3 regions of the Neisseria brasiliensis genome follow, and region 2 is predicted to be linked to each of the others. Evidence: predicted binding sites of a transcription regulator. Region 2 holds the regulator's gene; each other region holds the start of a gene.
What was found. The regulator FNR, encoded in region 2, switches genes on or off when oxygen is low (the NO sensors DNR and NnrR bind a similar motif). The targets are predictions, from matches to a motif close to TTGATNNNNATCAA.

Region 1: a site for FNR is predicted at 4,519-4,532, ahead of GJV52_RS03575 (cytochrome-c peroxidase). Genes of this name have one in related genera too.
Region 3: a site for FNR is predicted at 2,664-2,677, ahead of GJV52_RS03115 (DUF3149 domain-containing protein). Genes of this name have one in related genera too.

The regions. Positions count from the first base shown of each region.
Region 1 covers NZ_CP046027.1:701,785-708,188, forward strand. Annotated here, with positions in the region: gene GJV52_RS03550 (DUF7832 domain-containing protein) at 1-318, shown strand, start outside; gene gmhB (D-glycero-beta-D-manno-heptose 1,7-bisphosphate 7-phosphatase) at 361-936, shown strand; gene GJV52_RS03560 (lysophospholipid acyltransferase family protein) at 971-1,705, shown strand; gene GJV52_RS03565 (M48 family metallopeptidase) at 1,709-2,404, shown strand; gene GJV52_RS03570 (lipocalin family protein) at 2,588-3,118, shown strand; gene GJV52_RS03575 (cytochrome-c peroxidase) at 3,179-4,360, opposite strand; gene GJV52_RS03580 (NAD(P)H-dependent glycerol-3-phosphate dehydrogenase) at 4,698-5,687, shown strand; gene GJV52_RS03585 (hypothetical protein) at 5,800-6,126, shown strand; gene GJV52_RS03590 (cell division protein ZapA) at 6,136-6,404, shown strand, end outside.
Region 2 covers NZ_CP046027.1:1,678,590-1,684,993, reverse strand. Annotated here, with positions in the region: gene GJV52_RS08465 (OmpA family protein) at 127-870, opposite strand; gene GJV52_RS08460 (CysB family HTH-type transcriptional regulator) at 1,314-2,264, shown strand; gene fnr (fumarate/nitrate reduction transcriptional regulator Fnr) at 2,348-3,082, opposite strand; gene hemN (oxygen-independent coproporphyrinogen III oxidase) at 3,226-4,632, shown strand; gene GJV52_RS08445 (DUF1289 domain-containing protein) at 4,756-5,007, shown strand; gene GJV52_RS08440 (site-2 protease family protein) at 5,066-5,707, opposite strand; gene GJV52_RS08435 (hypothetical protein) at 5,880-6,164, opposite strand; gene GJV52_RS08430 (hypothetical protein) at 6,151-6,404, opposite strand, start outside.
Region 3 covers NZ_CP046027.1:613,529-619,932, forward strand. Annotated here, with positions in the region: gene GJV52_RS03105 (RelA/SpoT family protein) at 1-1,541, shown strand, start outside; gene GJV52_RS03110 (MOSC domain-containing protein) at 1,605-2,381, shown strand; gene GJV52_RS03115 (DUF3149 domain-containing protein) at 2,465-2,599, opposite strand; gene dxs (1-deoxy-D-xylulose-5-phosphate synthase) at 2,901-4,784, opposite strand; gene GJV52_RS03125 (hypothetical protein) at 4,966-5,535, shown strand; gene xerC (tyrosine recombinase XerC) at 5,736-6,404, opposite strand, start outside.

The DNA.
Region 1 (6,404 bases), 980 kb from region 2:
TGGCAGACTGCCCCTGAAACCGCCGCCGATTTCGCTGCCATGTTAGACGGCACGTTCAGCGGCGCGGCGTTTGTGCGCAACCATTTGAACAGCGTGCTCACGCCTGAAGATTTTACCGAGCTGGGTCAACGCTTTACCGATTTTTATTACGACGATGAAGACGAAGGTTACGGCGCGTTTATGGAAGACTACATCACCACGCTCGATACACCGCAGCTACCGAGCTTTTACCATGTCGCCGACACACCGCAAAACTATGCCCTGCTCGCGCCCGTTTTTCAGGCGGCCTTTGGGCGTTGGAAACATTCTTTAAAATAATCGACACGGCCATGTTGCAACAGGCCGTCTGAAAGGCACACTATGCCCACCCACAACAAACTTATCATTCTCGACCGCGATGGAGTGATTAACCAAGACCGCGACGACTTCGTCAAATCCGTTGACGAATGGATTCCGATTGACGGCAGCATGGACGCCATCGCCTTTCTCACCGAAGCGGGCTACACCGTCGCCGTCGCCACCAATCAATCGGGCATCGGCCGCAAATATTTCACCCTGCAAGATCTTACCGAAATGCACGCCAAAATGCACCGCTTGGCACTACAAGCCGGCGGCGTAATTGACGGCATTTGGTTCTGCCCACACTTGGCCGACGATAACTGCAACTGCCGCAAACCTAAGCCCGGCATGATTCAAGATATTTTAGACCGCTTCCAAGCCCAAGCCGCAGATACTTGGCTGGTCGGCGACAGCTTACGCGATTTACAGGCCATCGATGCCGTGGGCGGTAAATCGGCTTTGGTATTGACCGGCAAAGGCAAAAAAAACTTGCAGGAAAAAGAAGAAGAATTGCCGGAAAACACGCAAATCTTCGACAATCTGCTGGCTTTTGCGCAATACATCACGCAAGAAGAATTGAAACCAGATGAAGCTTAAGGCCGTCTGAAAGCCACATTTAAAGAAACTGACTATGCTGTTGATTAAAAACCTGATTTACTGGCTGATTTTATCGGTCAGCCTGATTGTATTGTTCCCCTTTATGCTGTTGGCCGCGCCCTTTCTCGGCGGCGCACACAAAATGGCACAAGTTTGGGTGTCGATTTTGAATTGGTCGCTGAAAAACATCATCGGCCTGAAATACCGCTTAATCGGTGCGGAAAACATCCCTTCCAAGCCGTCGATTATCTGTTCCAAACACCAAAGCGGCTGGGAAACCTTGGCTTTGCAGGAAATTTTTCCGCCGCAGGTTTATGTTGCCAAACGCGAACTGTTTAAAATCCCGTTTTTCGGCTGGGGTTTGAAACTGGTCAAAACCATCGGCATCGACCGCAGCAACCGCCGCGAAGCCAACGACCAATTGATGAAACAGGGTTTGGCGCGCAAAAACGAAGGCTATTGGATTTCCATTTTTCCCGAAGGCACGCGCCTGCCGCCCGGCACGCACGGCAAATACAAGCTCGGCGGCGCACGCATGGCGAAAATGTTTGAAATGGACATCGTGCCGGTCGCGCTCAACAGCGGCGAATTCTGGCCGAAAGATTCATTTATGAAATACCCCGGCGAAGTCACCGTCGTCATCGGCAAACCGATTGCGCACGACAGTGGCAGCGACGCCGAACTGATGGCCAAATGCGAAAATTGGATTGAAGCACGTCAAGCCGAAATCACCGGTCAGGGTCCGTTCGCACCCAAAAAGACCGTCTGAAACATGCCGCGCTTCACCCACACTTTTTCAGACGGCCTTGAAATCGACATCGATTTAAAACGCAGTGCCAAGAAAAACCTCATCCTGCGCCCCATCGACGACCAAACAGTCAGCATCAATATTCCGCCGTTTCTCAGCGCCGCGCGTTTGCAACAATGGCTGTCGGAAAACGAATCTTTACTGCGCCAAACTTTAGCCAAAACGCCTGCCCGTCCGCTTACCAACCCTTCGGAAAAACCGGCATGGATTTGGTATCAAGGCGTTCAGACGGCCTTAACCGATGCGCCGCAAGCCACCATCGCGTTGAGGCCGTCTGAAATTTGTTTGCCGAAAAAAAACTGGCCGCAACAGCAAACCCATTTGCGCCGTTTCCTGCATGAACGCGCCGCCGAATATCTGTTGCCGCGTTTGGCCGATCACGCCGCTGCCATGAATATGCACCCTGCCGCTACTGCTTTGAGCAACGCCAAAACCTTTTGGGGCGTGTGCCGCCACCGCACCGGCATCCGCTTGAATTGGCGGCTGATTGGTGCGCCGGAATTTGTCGCTGATTATGTGTGCGTCCACGAACTCTGCCACCTGCCCCATCCCGACCACAGCGCCAAATTTTGGGCATTGCTCAATCATCATACGCCGCACACCGCCGCCGCCAAAGCATGGCTAAAAGCGCATGGACAGGAATTGTTTGTGTTGGGCTGAATCATGCGGTACATTAGCTTGAGACACTTTGCAAAATCCCCATCTTTGGCACATTTCTTCATTATGCGTTGCTCTAACTTCAAACTGCACTCAAATCTGGGGCTTTGCAAAGATCTCAACTTTATCTTTCAGACGGCCTCAATTTCCGAGCAGGTTGTCTGATTCTCCAAAGAAAGGATGAATATGCGTTTTCCTGCCGAACTTGCCGCCTTGTCTTTAGGTATCCTTGCCGCGACCGCCCAAGCCGCCGAGCCGCAAACCGTGGCCAAAGTGGATATTCCGCGCTACATGGGCACATGGTACGAACAAGTCCGCCTGCCTATGCGTTTCCAAGACGATTGCGTATCGGATGTCAAAGCCCAATACCGTTTGACCGACAAGCAAGTGGTGAAAATCACTAATTCCTGCCGCAAAAAAGACGGCAGCATGATGAGCGCCGATGCGGAAGTGAAAAAAGTGGATGAGAGCGGCAGCAAATTGCGTATTTCATTCTTACCCAAAGCCGTCAACTGGGTGCCGATTGCCCGCTCGTCTTACTGGATTTTGCGCTTAGACGACAATTACCAAACCGCTTTGGTTGGTACGCCAAACCGCAAATATATGTGGGTATTGTCACGCTCACCGAAGCTGGATGAAGCCACTTTGCAAAGCTACATCGAAACCGCTAAACAACAAGGCTACGATGTTTCCAAATTGGTACGCAGCGTACAATAAAGATTGTTCATTATAAAAAAGGCCGTCTGAACATTCAGACGGCCTTTGTTTGACTGCATATTATTTGTTGTCAGGATGAGATTCCATCGGGCTAGACAACGGCAATTCAGGCATGGTGCGCGCTTTTTCTGAAACGGAGCCAGACAAGGTGTGTAAGAATGCAACGATGTTGTCCACATCTTCTTGTGGCAAGTCTTTACCCAATTGCGCTTGACCCATAATTTTCACCGCTTTATCCAATTCCCACACGCTGCCGTTGTGGAAGTAAGGATAAGTTTTGGCTACGTTACGCAATCCCGGTACGCGGAAGAAGTATTGGTCGGCTTCGTTTTTGGTCACGTCAGCACGGCCTTTATCTTGGTTCGGGTCTTCAATAAATTTCCAGTAAGGTCCTTGTACCAAACCAAATTTTTGGAATGAGTTACCGCCCAAGCTTACGCCGGTATGGCAGGCAATACAGCCGTTATCCATAAACGAGCGCACGCCTTTGCGTTCTTGTTCGTTCAGGGCATTGATGTTGCCTTTCAGGTATTCGTCCCATTTGGTCGGCGTCAGCAAAGTACGCTCAAACGCGGCAATCGCGGTGGTGATGTTTTTGAAACTGATGGCGCCGTCTTGAGGGAAAGCCGTTTTAAACGCTTCTTGGTATTCCGGAATATTCACGATTTTGGCCACCACGGCTTCTTCGCTGTCGTTTGCCATTTCTACCGGATTCAGCAACGGACCGCCCGCTTGCTCTTCCACGTCAGCCGCGCGGCCGTCCCAGAATTGCATGTCTAAGGTTGCCGCGTTCAACACGGTCGGTGAGTTACGGCCACCAAAGCTGCCTTTGTGACCTTGGCTGGTCGGCATATTGTCGACACCGGCAGAAGCCAAGTTGTGACAAGAGTTACAGCTTACAGTATTGCCTTTCGACAAACGTGGCTCATACCACAATGATTGGCCAAGCTCCACTTGCTCAGGCGTGAAAGGACGCAGCTTTTGCATTTCTTCAGGAGTCGGCAGTGGTTTGAAAATGCCTTGCGCACGTTGCAGCAAATCTTTGTCTTCTTGCGAAGCGCCGCTGTTGTCATAAGCTGCTTGAGAAGCCGGTGCCGCAGCAGGCTCAGAAGCCGCCGGCGCGGTGGCTGGTGCAGAAGCAGCAGGCGCAGCTGCTTGCTCGGCCGGCTTGTCGCCACAAGCAGCCAATGCCGCCAACACTGCCAGAGAAAGGGTAATTTTGCCGAAAGTTTGGTATTTCATGGCGTATTCCTTTATATATAAAAAGGGAAGACACTGCTCACCTGAAGCAGCCGAACCCTATGGTTAGGTTTGATAAAATCCTACATTTGTTTACTGCTGTTTGTTATTGCTTTGGTTAATTTATGTATAGAGCATAATCAGACTCGGCTAACGGCTTTTTGCGATAAATCAATTTTGATACCGCTATAGCCAAACCCTATATACCAGATAGCTGAAATTTTATTTTCTTATTCATTTCTAAGAGTTGCCCGTATTTAAGCGCAAATCACATCGTATTACTTGCACCCGATGGCCGATTGTTTTAAAGTTAGGCGCAAATCTTATTAGGAAGATTTCTATGAAAATTACTGTTATGGGTGCAGGCTCTTGGGGCACTGCACTGGCTGTTCACTTTGCCCAACACGACAACGAAGTCGCTCTGTGGGCGCGTAATGCCCAACACATCGAAACCTTGCAAAACGACCGTGAAAACAAACACGCGCTACTGGGTTTCCCATTCCCCGAAAGCCTGACCGCACACGTTGATTTGGCCGATGCCTTAAAAGGCTCCGAATTGGTGCTGATTGTGACCTCTGTTGCCGGCTTGCGCAGCAGCGCAGAATTATTAAAAGCCAACGGTGCCGCCGATATTCCGGTTTTAGCCGCATGCAAAGGCTTTGAGCAAGACACAGGTTTATTAACCTTCCAAGTCTTGAAAGAAGTCTTACCGGAAAATAAAACTCTCGGCGTGTTGTCCGGCCCAAGCTTTGCACAAGAGCTGGCGCAGCAATTGCCTTGTGCCGTGGTATTGGCTTCCGAAAACAAAGCATGGATTGAATCGCTGGTTGAACAATTAAACAACAACGTGATGCGCTTATACGGCAGCACCGATGTGATTGGGGTGGCCGTCGGCGGCGCAGTGAAAAACGTGATGGCCATTGCGACCGGCCTTTCAGACGGCCTCGAATACGGCCTGAATGCCCGCGCCGCTTTAGTAACCCGCGGTTTGGCCGAAATTACCCGTTTGGCCGTTGCCATGGGCGCGCAGCCGAAAACCATGATGGGCTTGGCAGGAATTGGCGACTTGATTCTAACCTGTACCGGCGCCCTTTCGCGCAACCGCCGCGTTGGTTTGGGCTTAGCAGAAGGCAAAGAGCTGCACCAAGTACTTAAAGAGATCGGCCACGTTTCCGAAGGCGTGAGCACCATCGAAGAAGTGTTCAACACCGCCTGCAAATACCAAATCGACATGCCAATCACCCAAACTCTGCTGCAACTGATTCGTCAGGAAATGACGCCGCAGCAAGTGGTTGAGCGTTTGATGGAACGCAGCGCACGTTTCGAATAACACCAAACTTGGAGGCCGTCTGAAACCCTATTTTTTCAGACGGCCTTTCATTGACAGCCGCCGAGCATATCACTATGCTTACTGTTACGACCTTTCTTACGAATGATTCCCCATGAACCAAGCCCTTGACCAACTGGAAATCAACGTTTACCAGCTCACCCAAAAGTTTGAAACGCTGATTGGCGAAAACCGCCGTTTACACGAAGAAATCAACCGCCTCAAACTCGAGCAAGAGCAACAAAAGCGCGAGCACGAAACCGCCGTTGACGAATTGAGCGAAGCCTTGCTGGTGCAAGTAGGCAAATTGAAAGAAGATTTGCAGACCAAAATCGACAGCCTCACCGCCGAAAAAGACCAATACCGCAGCGCCTTAGAACAAAGTGCCGAAGAAGTGAGCCGTCTGCTCGCCCGCCTACCGCAAGAAGAATCTTCACATTAAGGACAACACATGAGCATCGAACAAGTCAATCTCGACATCATGAATGTCAACCTGACCATCAACACACCAAGCGAAGAAAAAGACACCCTGATTCAAGCCGTTGAAATGCTGAATAAAAAAAGCGAAGCCATTAAAGAAAATGGCCGCATCGTCGGCACCGACAAAATCGTGGTCATGGCCGCTTTAAATGTTGTACACGATTTATTAAAAGTCAGCCTCAAAGATGATTTGGCAATCGGCGAATTTCAGCGTAAAATAACAGACATGAACAACGCTTG
Region 2 (6,404 bases):
CTTAATGATAAATTCAATATGCCGACAGTTAATCCTGTTCCCTTATTAAATTAAGTTTGATGATCTACCTATCCAAAATATTGCAAACAAAAAACCCCGCTAGCGCGGGGTTTTTAATCAGCCTACTTAAGGTTTGGTGTAACCATGTACGCGGCTGTGCGGAGAAGGAATCCAACCATCATCTACTGCTGGACGTTCGCCTTGCACAGTACCAGGAGCAACTTGTTTAGTTACCAAGCTGCGGATTTTCACGTCAACGCGACGATCCGGCTCAATACATGCAATCAGAGCAGCACGACGTTTCGCTTTAGAAACTTTTTTGCCCAGGTTAGCCACTTCAGCTTCACAAGTAGCAGTCATACGAGTTTGAGATTCACCCAGACCTACAGCAGAGATTTTGCTAGAAGGTACGCCACGGTTAACCAAGTAGTTAGCCACGGTGTTCGCACGACGCTCAGACAGAGCTTGGTTGTATTGCTCAGAACCCATAAAGTCGGTGTGACCTTCAACACGTACGGTTTGTACGTTGGTGTTGCTCAGACGCTGAGCCAAAGCATTCAGGTTTTCTTGAGCTTCAGGACGCAGAGTATCTTTGTCGAAGCTGAACAAAGTCTTAGCAGACAATGAAACAGTTTCATCAGCATATTCTGGCTCTTCAACTTTAGCAACGGCATCGCCACACTCAACACGGCCTTGAGTGGCTTTGTCGAAGTAGGTGTTTTTCCAGCATTCGCCGTAGTTGTTGCGCACGACTTCTTGAGATTTGCTGCTTACGGTGTAACCGTGTTTGGTATGCGCTTCACTTGCCATTGCGGTGCCAGAAGCCACCAAGGCAACAAACAATGCGCTTAATTTCAGCTGTTTGGTCATTTTATTCCCTCATCAAAATTGTTATGCAACGGATGCATAATACACCGTCACAACTTTACCAATATACAGGCCGCAGCATATAAAATGGCGGCAAATCGGATATATCAGGTTGCACTATAAAGAAGCCGAGGGCAAACTGTCAATACTCGATGCCTCTGAACAATCATGAAACTGCCTGCTTCCTGACTACCAATCATGCCGAAAAATCAAACTTGTGTCATTTATTTATGGATAAATCCCCATAAGGTTTGCTCTATCGTTGTACAAAAGCAACAACCATTTCAAAGTGCGATGATGGCTTCTTAAAACTTTCTGATGGAGAATTTAGATACTTCTTGAAAAAACAAAAGCTTCCCAAAGAAAGCCGATTCACGCCGACAAAATTAAATAAAATATGCTAAATTACGCCATATTTGTCGCACAATATCCACAACTCAAATACCATGAAATTACAACAATTACGCTACGCACTCGAAGTTTACCGCCATAATCTGAATGTCTCCGAAGCAGCCGACGCACTGTTTACTTCCCAGCCGGGTATTTCCAAACAAATCCGATTACTGGAAGAAGAGCTGGGCATTCAGATTTTTATCCGCAGCGGTAAACGCGTGGTTTCAGTTTCCCAGCCGGGCAAAGCAGTGTTGGAAATTTCCGAGCGCATTTTGCGTGATGTGCAAAATATCAAAAACATCGGCAGCGAGTTTACCGACCACGATAGTGGCGCACTCACCATTGCCACAACCCATACACAGGCACGTTATGCCCTGCCGCACATTGTGGCTGATTTTGTAAAGCGTTATCCCAGAGTTAATCTTACCATCAAACAAGGCAGTCCTTCGGCTATTGCGCAGATGGTCAGCAACGGTGAAGCCGACATTGCCATTATTACCGAAAAGCTCGACGACCATCCTGAATTGCGCAAACTTAATTGTTACGACTGGAATCATGCGGTGATCGTGCCTAAGAACCATCCTTTACTTGATTGCAGAAATCCGCTCAGCATTGAAGATTTGGCCAGCTTTCCGTTAATTACTTATGAATTCGCCTTCCATTCTAGCAGCAGCATCGCGCGTGCTTTTACCAAAGCCAAGCTGGAGCAGCCGGAAGTGGCTCTAGCCGCTGCTGATACCGACGTGCTAAAAACGTATGTCAAACTGGGCTTAGGCGCGGGCTTGATGGCAAAAATGGCTTACGATCCGCAAGCCGATCAAGATTTGGAATTGATTGATGTGGCTCATTTGTTTGAGCCGTCACCCACTTGGATTGCTATCCGTTCAGATACTTATTTACGCGGCTATACTTATGACTTTATCGAGATGTTTGCACCTCATTTAAACCGTGAAAATATCGACCGTATCTTGTATACACCGATTATGGAGGACTTCTCCATTTAAATTAGCGCGTTTGTTTATTTCCCTAAAGATAAAAGGCCGTCTGAAACACACAACTTCAGACGGCCTGTTGACATTTTCAGCCCTTACATAGCATGCGCGCAGCCGGATACCATTTTTTTCAAGGCCTGCGAGTCGAGAATCTTGATGTGTTTATGTTCCACTTCAATCAAACCTTCGTGATGGAATTTCGACAACGTGCGGCTGACGGTTTCTAGCTTCAAACCCAAATAGCTGCCGATTTCTTCACGCGACATGCGCAGGATGAAATCATTGGCGGCAAAACCGCGCGAATACAAACGATTCGATAAATTCAACAAAAATGCGGCCAAACGCTCTTCGGCACGCATATTGCCCAACAACAGCATCACGCCTTGATCACGCACGATTTCGCGGCTCATCAAGCGGAAAAAGTGGGTTTGCAGGCTTGGAATGTTTTGTCCCAACTCTTCCATGTGGGCAAACGGCAATTCACACACTTCACTGTCTTCCAAGGCCACGGCATCGCAGCTGTGGACATGCGAACAAATGCCGTCCATACCGATCAATTCGCCCGACATAAAGAAACCGGTCACTTGGTCGCGTCCGTCTTGGCTTGCCACCGTGGTTTTGAAAAAACCGGCACGAATGGCAAACAAAGAAGTAAACGGTTCGCCGGCGCGGAACAGATATTCGCCTTTTTTCAGACGACGGCTCTGACGGATAACGGCATCCAGCTGGGAAAATTCGTTAGGCATCAAACCAACCGGCAAACAAAGTTCACGCAAAGAACACGTCGAACACAATGCTTTCAATTGATGTGTAGAATTGTGTGTGGCCATAAAATACCTTTTTTATAAAACTTCTTACTGACTGAGCTTCTCTTGACTCATATCAAGACAGGTTTATCATAATGTGGCATTCTAGCAAACTAAATCGAATTTTACTAATTCGTTAAACAAAATATAAGCACAACACGACCATCATGAAAATAATTCCGATACAAAACAACGAACTACCAGAATTTGACCGCGACTTGATTGCCAAGCTTCCGGCAAGCGGCCCACGCTATACGTCTTATCCCACCGCCGACCGCTTCCACGATGGCTTTCGCGAAGCCGAATACACCCATGCGCTGCACTTACGCGGCCTAGGTGCGCTCAACAAACCTTTATCGCTTTATATCCACATTCCATTTTGCAATACCATCTGCTATTACTGCGGCTGCAACAAAATCATCACCAAAGACAAAACCCGCGCCGATGCTTATATTGAGTATCTTGAGCGCGAAATGGAATTGCTCTCCCCACATCTCAACGGCCGCCATCAATTGGCACAACTTCACTTCGGCGGCGGCACACCGACCTTCTTGAGCGACGACCAGCTTGAGCGCGTGTTTGAGATGATTCGCAAGCATTTCCAGCTGATGCCCAACGGCGAATATTCCATTGAAATCGACCCACGCAAAGTCAGCCGCGAAACAGTGCACAAACTCGGCAAACTCGGTTTCAACCGCATGAGCGTGGGCATTCAGGATTTCGATCCGAAAGTGCAGGAAGCGGTCAACCGCATTCAAAGCTTTGAAGAAACCAAAGAAGTGATTGATGCCGCACGCGAAGCCGGCTTCAAATCCGTCAGCGTCGATTTGATTTACGGCTTACCACATCAATCGGTAGAAAGCATGAAAGCCACTATTGATACTGTGCTCAGTCTCGATCCCGACCGCTTGGCGCTGTATCACTATGCCCACCTGCCACATATTTTCAAACCGCAGCGCCGCATCGACACCAATGCTGTACCGGGCAGCGAAGAGAAGCTCGATATGCTGCAATACTGCGTGCAAACTCTCACCGACCGCGGCTATGTGTTCATCGGCATGGATCACTTTGCCAAACCTGACGACGAGCTTTCCATCGCCCTGAAAGAAGGCTGGTTGCAGCGTAATTTCCAAGGCTATTCAACCTATGCCGATTGCGATTTAGTAGCCATCGGCGTGTCCAGCATCGGCAAAATCGGCAGCACCTATGCCCAAAACGAGCGCGACATCGACGCCTATTATGCCGCCATCGATGAAGGCCGCTTGCCGATTATGCGCGGCTACCAGTTGAACCAAGACGACTTATTGCGCCGCAACATCATTCAAGATTTGATGTGTCGCTTTTCATTGGATTTCCAAATTTACGAAAGCGTGTTCGGCATTCCATTCCACCAATATTTTGCCGATGAATTGGCCGACTTGCAGAATCTGGCCGAACTCGGCTTGCTGCGCTTGAAGCCGCACGGTCTGACTGTGACCCCGGAAGGCCGTTTCCTGATTCGCAATATTGCCATGGTATTCGACTACCACTTGCGCCATAAAGAAACCACGGCGAAATATTCGCAAACCGTGTAAAATGTTTTGCTTCATGACAAGGCCGTCTGAAACATATTCTGCTTTCAGACGGCCTTCTCCGTATCTCATTGACTTTACATCAATAACCGCCTACCATGACAGAAAAATGACATTTTCCCCACCATGCAACAGCCCGACTTCTTCACCATTCCCAGCCCGTGTATCGGCGTATGCGAAGCCAATGCCAAAGGCTATTGCAAGGGCTGCTTGCGCAGTCGTGAAGAGCGGCTCTATTGGCAGCAGATGAGCGATGAGCAAAAACACCAAGTCATGCGCCTGTTGAGTATGCGCAAAAACAAAATCCGCAACCGCAAACTGGATTTACTCGCCCCTGTCGATGGATCCAACGCCGAACAAATCAGCCTCGATTTTTAGGATAATCTACCAATCCACATACAACAAGGCCGTCTGAATCTTCAGATGGCCTCAGTTTTTAAATAATTAATCCAACAGATCCTGCCACCAACGACATAATCAAGTTCACCATCGGCTCGATTACCGTCCACAACACGCCGGTCATCAGCAAAAGCAGAATAATCCAAGTACCGTAAGGCTCAATCTTGCGGTATTGCATGGATTGCTTCGCCGGTAAGAAACTGTCCACGAAGCGACCACCATCCAAAGGCGGCACCGGTAGCATGTTCAGCACGAACAGCACCGCATTAATCGAAATACCGAATTGCGCCATTTTTGACATCGGAAATTGATACGATTCAGGCGCATACACCGCTGCCAATCCCCAACCAAACGCCATCACCAGATTCGACAACGGCCCGGCAATCGCCACCGTACGCATCCCCAAGCGTGCATCGCGGAAATTGCGCGGAATCACCGGTACCGGTTTCGCCCAGCCAAACATAAAACCGGTGGTAAAAAGCAACACCGCTGGCACCACCACCGTGCCAATCGGGTCAATATGCGCCAACGGATTCAGCGTCAGCCTGCCCATCTGTTCGGCGGTAGGGTCGCCCCAATAACGCGCCGCATAGCCGTGCGCCGCTTCGTGTACCGTAATCGCCAGCAACATCGGCAGCACCGCCAGTAAAAAAATACCTAAATCAAAATTCTGAAACATGGTTTTTCGCTCCGCAGAAAGCTGTTTGCGGGAAACAACTTTTCTAATATCAAGGCCGTCTGAACCGCCAAATAGTCAAGAATATAACAGATTTTGCAGATGTGGGCATAAAGTGGGGATTCAAGGTGATGCAAAGAGAGTCGGAATACCGTCTGAATGCCCGACTGATTTTTCAGACGACTGAAACAACGGTTTTCTTCTTCAGCATACACAATAAATTCTGCCGCTCTTGCTGTGCAAACAAATCTAAGCGCAGGGCAATCACACAGTTGTCCCAACCTTGTCCGTCGAGGTTGGTGCCGCCATGATGGCTGAAATAAACATGTTCGGGGGAGACATCAATCCATAATATCTCCTTGCCCCTTTTTTGATTGAGGCGGATATTTTGAATGCCGTACCAATCAAACACCGCCGTCGTTTCAAGGCCGTCGTATCTATCGCCTTCATGATGAATCAATCTGCCGAATCTGTTTTTGGTCGGCCAATCCACCGCTGCCGCACACACCATCATGGCTTGGTCTGCAATAACCGCCAAACAACAATCCGGCGCATAAACCCTGCGCGATTTGAACAAAAGGTTCATGCCGTGAATGAAAGTAAAACTGGTTACCAGCTGCAAAATAAAAGCCGGCAAGCTCGCGCGATTTTGATTGGCAGCCAGCCAAAACCAAGCTGCAGCCAACACGGCAACACCCGA
Region 3 (6,404 bases), 1.1 Mb from region 2:
AGCTTTTAGACGAAAAGCGCACCGAACGGCTGGAATACATTGAAAATTTCCTGAATATTTTGAGTGGCGAACTCACCAAATACAACGTGCATTTCGAAGTGGCCGGCCGCCCGAAACACATCTATTCCATTTACAAAAAAATGGTCAAGAAAAAGCTCAGTTTCGATGGGCTTTACGACATTCGCGCCGTGCGGATTTTGGTCGATACCGTACCCGAGTGTTACACCACGCTAGGCATTGTGCACAGCTTGTGGCAGCCGATTCCGGGCGAATTTGACGACTACATCGCCAACCCGAAAGGCAACGGCTATAAGAGTTTGCACACCGTCATCGTCGGCCCTGAAGACAAAGGCGTGGAAGTGCAAATCCGCACTTTCGACATGCACCAATTCAACGAATTCGGTGTCGCCGCCCACTGGCGCTACAAAGAAGGCGGCAAAGGCGATTCGGCTTACGAACAAAAAATCGCTTGGCTGCGCCAACTGCTCGACTGGCGCGAAAACATGGCCGAAAGCGGTAAAGAAGACTTGGCTTCCGCCTTCAAAACCGAATTGTTCCAAGACACCATTTATGTGATGACGCCACACGGTAAAGTGTTGTCGCTACCGGCCGGCGCCACCCCCATCGACTTTGCCTACGCCCTGCACAGCAGCATCGGCGACCGTTGCCGCGGCGCGAAAGTCGACGGCCAAATCGTGCCACTTTCCACCGCATTGGAAAACGGCCAGCGCGTGGAAATCATCACCGCCAAAGAAGGCAATCCGTCGGTCAACTGGCTGTATGAAGGCTGGGTGAAATCCAGCAAAGCCATCAGCAAAATCCGCTCGTTTATCCGTCAGCAAAACGCCGATGCGATCAAAGAAGACGGCCGCGCCCAGCTCGACAAGCAGCTGGTGAAAATCAATCCGAAGCCGAATCTGCAAGATTTGTCGGAAAAACTCGGCTTCAAAAAGCTCGATGATTTATACACCGCCATCGGTCAGGGCGAAATCTCGCCGCGCGCGATTCAGAAAGCCTGCGGCACGCTGAACGAACCGCCGCCGGTGCCGGTAGACGAAACCACCATCGTCAAGCAGTCGAAAATCAAAAAAGGCGGCAAAAACGGCGTGCTTATCGACGGCGAAGATGGCTTGCTCACCACATTAGCCAAGTGCTGCAAACCCGCCCCGCCCGACGACATCATCGGCTTTGTTACTCGCGAGCGTGGTATTTCGGTACACCGCAAAACCTGCCCTTCCTTCCAGCATTTGGCCGAACAATCACCGGATAAAGTGTTGAACGCAAGCTGGGCAGCCTTACAGGAAGGCCAAGTCTTCGCGGTGGACGTGGAAATCCGCGCGCAAGACCGCAACGGCCTGCTGCGCGATGTGTCCGATGCTTTGGCTCGCCACAAACTCAACGTCACCGCCGTGCAAACACAAAGCCGCGACTTGGAAGCCAGCATGCGCTTCACGCTGGAAGTGCGTCAAGTCAACGACTTACCGCGCGTGTTGGCCAGCCTGACCGATGTCAAAGGCGTATTGAGCGTGACACGCTTGTAAAAACAATCAGGCCGTCTGAAAGATTATGCTTTCAGACGGCCTGATATTTAGGAAATCCCCATCATGCGTTTAATCGACCTCCACCGCTACCCCGTCAAGTCCATGGGCGGCAATGCGTTAACCGAATCCGACATCACGCCGCAAGGCCTGCCACTTGACCGCGAATGGCTCGTCACCGCCCCCGACGGCAATATGCTCACCGCACGCAAACACCCAGCCATGCTGCTGTGGCAAACTTCAGCCGATTCAGACGGCCTCACGCTTACCGCGCCTGATGGCAGCCACCAAACGGTTTCGGTGCAAGAGATGAATCAGGAAAGCGAAGTCACGGTATGGAAAGACCGCTTTGCCGCATGCACCACTGACCACGCCATCAATGCTTGGCTGGGCGAACAACTCGGCACCGAAGCGCGCCTGCATTGGCTGGGCAAACACAGCCGCCGCATCTTGGCGCATTCGCAAACGCCGCTGTCTTTTGCTGACGGCGCGCCTTATCTGCTGACCCATACCGCTTCATTGGCGGAACTGAATACTTATCTTGACGAACCGGTGGAAATGGTGCGCTTCCGCCCGAATTTCACAGTAGATGGCGGCAAGGCGTTTGAAGAAGAACAATGGCAACGCATCCGCATCGGCAAAGTCGAATTCGAGCATTTCAAACCCTGTGTCCGCTGCGTGATGACCACGGTAGATTTGGTTTCAGGCTGCCGCCATCCGCAGCAAGAGCCGCTTTCCACCCTTGCCGTTGCCCGCAAAGCGATTTTCGGCATCAATCTGGTGGCGCTCAACCAAGGCCGCGTGCATATGGATGATGAAGTGGAAGTGTTGTCGTGGTTGTAAGCACATAAATGCGACAAAGGCCGTCTGAAACGCATTCAGACGGCCTTTGCTTTGATATAAATGGTTTGTTCCTTTTGCTGCAATTACAGCTTGGCAGATTTATCCGCTTGCTTTTTCACCCAGAAAAATAAAAACGCTGCAATCACACAAATCGACAATAAGGTGATTAACGATAAAATGCCCACAGGCGATTTAAAGAGTTCCGCAAAGACTTCCATTTTTTCATTCCTTCTGAGTTGGGGAGTGTTGCGAACCATTATAGTCCGACTATGCCATTTAGCTTTGATAAAAGTCAAAATTACTGATTTAAAAAAGCTTATGCGAAACTTATATACAATCATCACATACAAAAAGGCCGTCTGAAAAATCATCTTTCAGACGGCCTTTTTCATATAGTCGTTTAAAATAAAAATAATACGGCGTTGCCAGCTCCCTTATGTACTCAGTGTACACGGCGGTCGCTGTCGCCTTGTCTTATTTCTATTTTGAAACGACTATACACTATTCCTGATCAGCAAATTATGCTGCCAACCATTCGCCTATGCGCTTTTCCATCGCGACGGCACTCAAGCCCAAATCGTCAAGCAGCTTGGCCGGATCACCGTGTTCGGTCACCATATCGGCCACGCCCAACACCAGCACAGGCTTGCAGATTTTGTGTTTCGCCAATACTTCCAGCACCAGACTGCCCGCACCGCCTTGTTCGGCGTTTTCTTCTACGGTTACCAAATAATCGTGCGATTGTGCCAACCCAAGAATCAAGGCTTCGTCAATCGGCTTCACAAAGCGCATGTCCGCCACGCTGGCATCGAATGCTTCGGCAGCTTTTAAGGCAGGCTGCACCATGCTGCCGAAAGCAATAATGGCGGTTTGTTTGCCTTCGCGGCGCAACACGCCTTTACCTACCGGCACCGTTTCAAGGCCGTCTGAAACGGCGGCACCGCAACCGCTGCCACGCGGATAACGCACGGCGGTCGGCGCATCCAACGCATAACAGGTTGAGAGCAGCAAGCGGCATTCGTTTTCATCGCTCGGCGCGGCAATCACCATATTCGGAATGCAGCGCAAGAAGCTCAAATCATACAAACCGGCATGGGTTGGCCCGTCGGCGCCCACCACACCGGCGCGGTCGATGGCAAACATCACCGGCAGATTTTGTAGGGCAACATCGTGCACCAATTGGTCGTAAGCGCGTTGCAGGAAAGTAGAGTAAATCGCCACCACCGGCTTCACCCCTTCGCAAGCCAAGCCGCCGGCAAAGGTCACGGCGTGCTGCTCTGCAATGCCGACATCAAAATAACGCTCAGGGAAACGCTGCTCAAATTCCACCAAGCCGCTGCCTTCGCGCATGGCCGGGGTAATCGCCACCAAACGCTGATCGGCCGCTGCTTGGTCGCAAATCCATTGACCGAAAATTTCGGTATAGGTCGGCTTGGCGGCGGCCGGTTTCGCTTCGGTAACTTGCGCTTGCGGCTTGGCAGATACGGCGTGGTATTTCACCGGATCGTTTTCCGCCAGCTTGTAGCCGTTGCCTTTTTTGGTAATCACGTGCAGCAATTGCGGGCCTTTTTTGCCGCGCAAATCCTGCAATACGTCCACCAATTTTTCCACGTCATGACCGTCCACCGGCCCCGTATATTCAAAACCGAAGTTTTCAAATAAAGAAAGCGACTGCTTTACATGGTCGGCTTCGCTGGCCATGCTTTTGATTTTGTGTTCGACTTTTTGCGCAATTTCCATCGCGCCGGGTAATTTGTCTAAAACCTTGCTTGATTGCGCCTTAATGGTCGAGAGCAAACCGTGCATATCGCGCACCACGTTGCTGGCCAAATATTTCGGCAACGCGCCGACATTCGGCGAAATCGACATTTCATTGTCGTTGAGAATCACCAGCAAATCCACGTCCATATCGCCGGCGCAGTTTAAGGCTTCAAACGCCTGACCTGCCGTCATCGCGCCGTCACCGATAATCGCTACGCTGCGATTGGGCAAACCTTGCAGCTTGTCGGCAATCGCCATGCCGAGTGCCGCGCCGATGGAAGTCGATGAATGCCCCACGCCGAAAGTATCGTATTCGGATTCGCTGCGCTTAGGGAAACCGGCCAAGCCACCGTATTGGCGGATGGTGTGCATGCGGTTTCGGCGGCCGGTCAGGATTTTGTGCGGATAGCTTTGATGGCCGACATCCCACACCAGCTTGTCATCGGGCGTGTGATACACATAATGCAGCGCAACTGTTAATTCGACTGCCCCCAAATTGCTGGCGAAATGGCCACCGGTTCTGACAACCGATTCCAGCAAAAAAGTACGCAATTCGTCGGCCACTTGCGGCAACTGGTCTTTATCCAGCGCGCGCAATTGTTGCGGCTGTTCGATGAGGTCTAATAATGGGGTATGGCTCATGGTGTGTTTTGGGGTGACTTATTGGTGTAATGAAGAATTATAGCAAGACTTTAGCTGATTTATCAGTCTAATTTTACAGGCCGTCGGAAAAAGGGAAAACGGCCGCTTTTTCCCCTGTGTCGTGAAAGTTTTGCCGCTTCATGCTAGACTGTCGGCAACGTTTACCGAATAAGTGTTTGATATGTCAGCAATGAAATTTTTCTACTCTCTGCCGCTGCTGCTGGCGTTGGCAGCCTGTTCGCCTTCCGAGCCGACCAACACGCCGGCGGCGACATCGACACCAAAGGCCGCGTCAACGGTGGAATACACCGAAATCACCGCCGCTTCAATGGCTTCCGCCGCTTCTGATGTCGCCGCTTCGAATGTGGCTGCCTCGGATATCAGCGCTTCTGCACCGGCGCCACACTTGGGCGGTGAGTTAAGCGTGCAAAGCCAAGCCAAATGGCAGAGCTACACTTGCGAAGAAAATCAAAAAATCGATGTGCGCTATTATCAAAGCGATGCCGGCGCCACTGCCCAAATCCGCCATCAAGGCGTAAACATCAGCGCACCTTACAGCCCTGAATTGAGCGACGAAGATTTAAGCGCATTCAGCAATGGCGAATTAACGTGGACCATCAGTAATTTCGTGCAAACCGATTTTTATCAGGAAAGCGACGGCTTTCTCGTGCGCCATGAAAAGGTTGAAGGTGCCGGTGAAGAAGGCATCGTCGATCACTTGTTGGCACAGGGTTGCATGCCTGCCAAATAATTGCCAATGACTCAAATGCCGAGACCTTTGCAAAACCCTAGATTTGAGTACAGTTCAAAGTTGTAGCAGCACAGAAAGCGCAGACATATCATGAAGATAGGCAAGCTTTCGAGCAGCGCACAACGAAGAAATGTGCCAAAGATAGGGATTTTGCAAAGGTCTCAGGCCGTCTGAAACACATTTTCAGACGGCCTTTGCTTTTATTTTTCAGTTTTCCGTTTGGCACGCGGATGCGCTTCATCATACACTTGCGCCAAATGGTCAAAATCGAGCTTGGTATAAATCTGCGTGGTGGAAAGATTGCTGTGTCCCAACAATTCCTGCACCGCCCGAATGTCGCGCGAAGCTTGCAACAAATGACTGGCATAACTGTGACGCAGCATGTGCGGCGACAAATGTTGGCCGCTGACCTGCTTGGCTGCCCATTGCGCCAAACGCTTCTGAATCTGCCGTTGCCCCAAGCGTTTGCCGTTTTTACCGGTAAACAACGCCGTTTCGCCATCAACCGCAACACGCACAGGCAGATAAGCCGCAATCGCTTCACGGCTTTTCTGCACCAGCGGCACTTGGCGCTGCTTGTTGCCCTTACCCGTTACGCTCACCCAACCTTCATCCAGCAACACATCGGCCAGATTCAAATCATGCACTTCACTCAAACGCAGGCCGCTGCCGTAGAGTAACTCAAACACCGCACGGTCACGCACGGCCAAATCGGAATCGTCGTCATCGTTATCCAGCCAGTGATTGAGTGGCTCCTGCTGCAAGGCTTTGGGCAGGCGTTGCGGCGGCTTAGGGGCTTTTAGATTGTGGGTCGGGTCTTTTTCCAATAAACCATGCTTCATCAGCCACGCACAATATTGCCGCCAAAC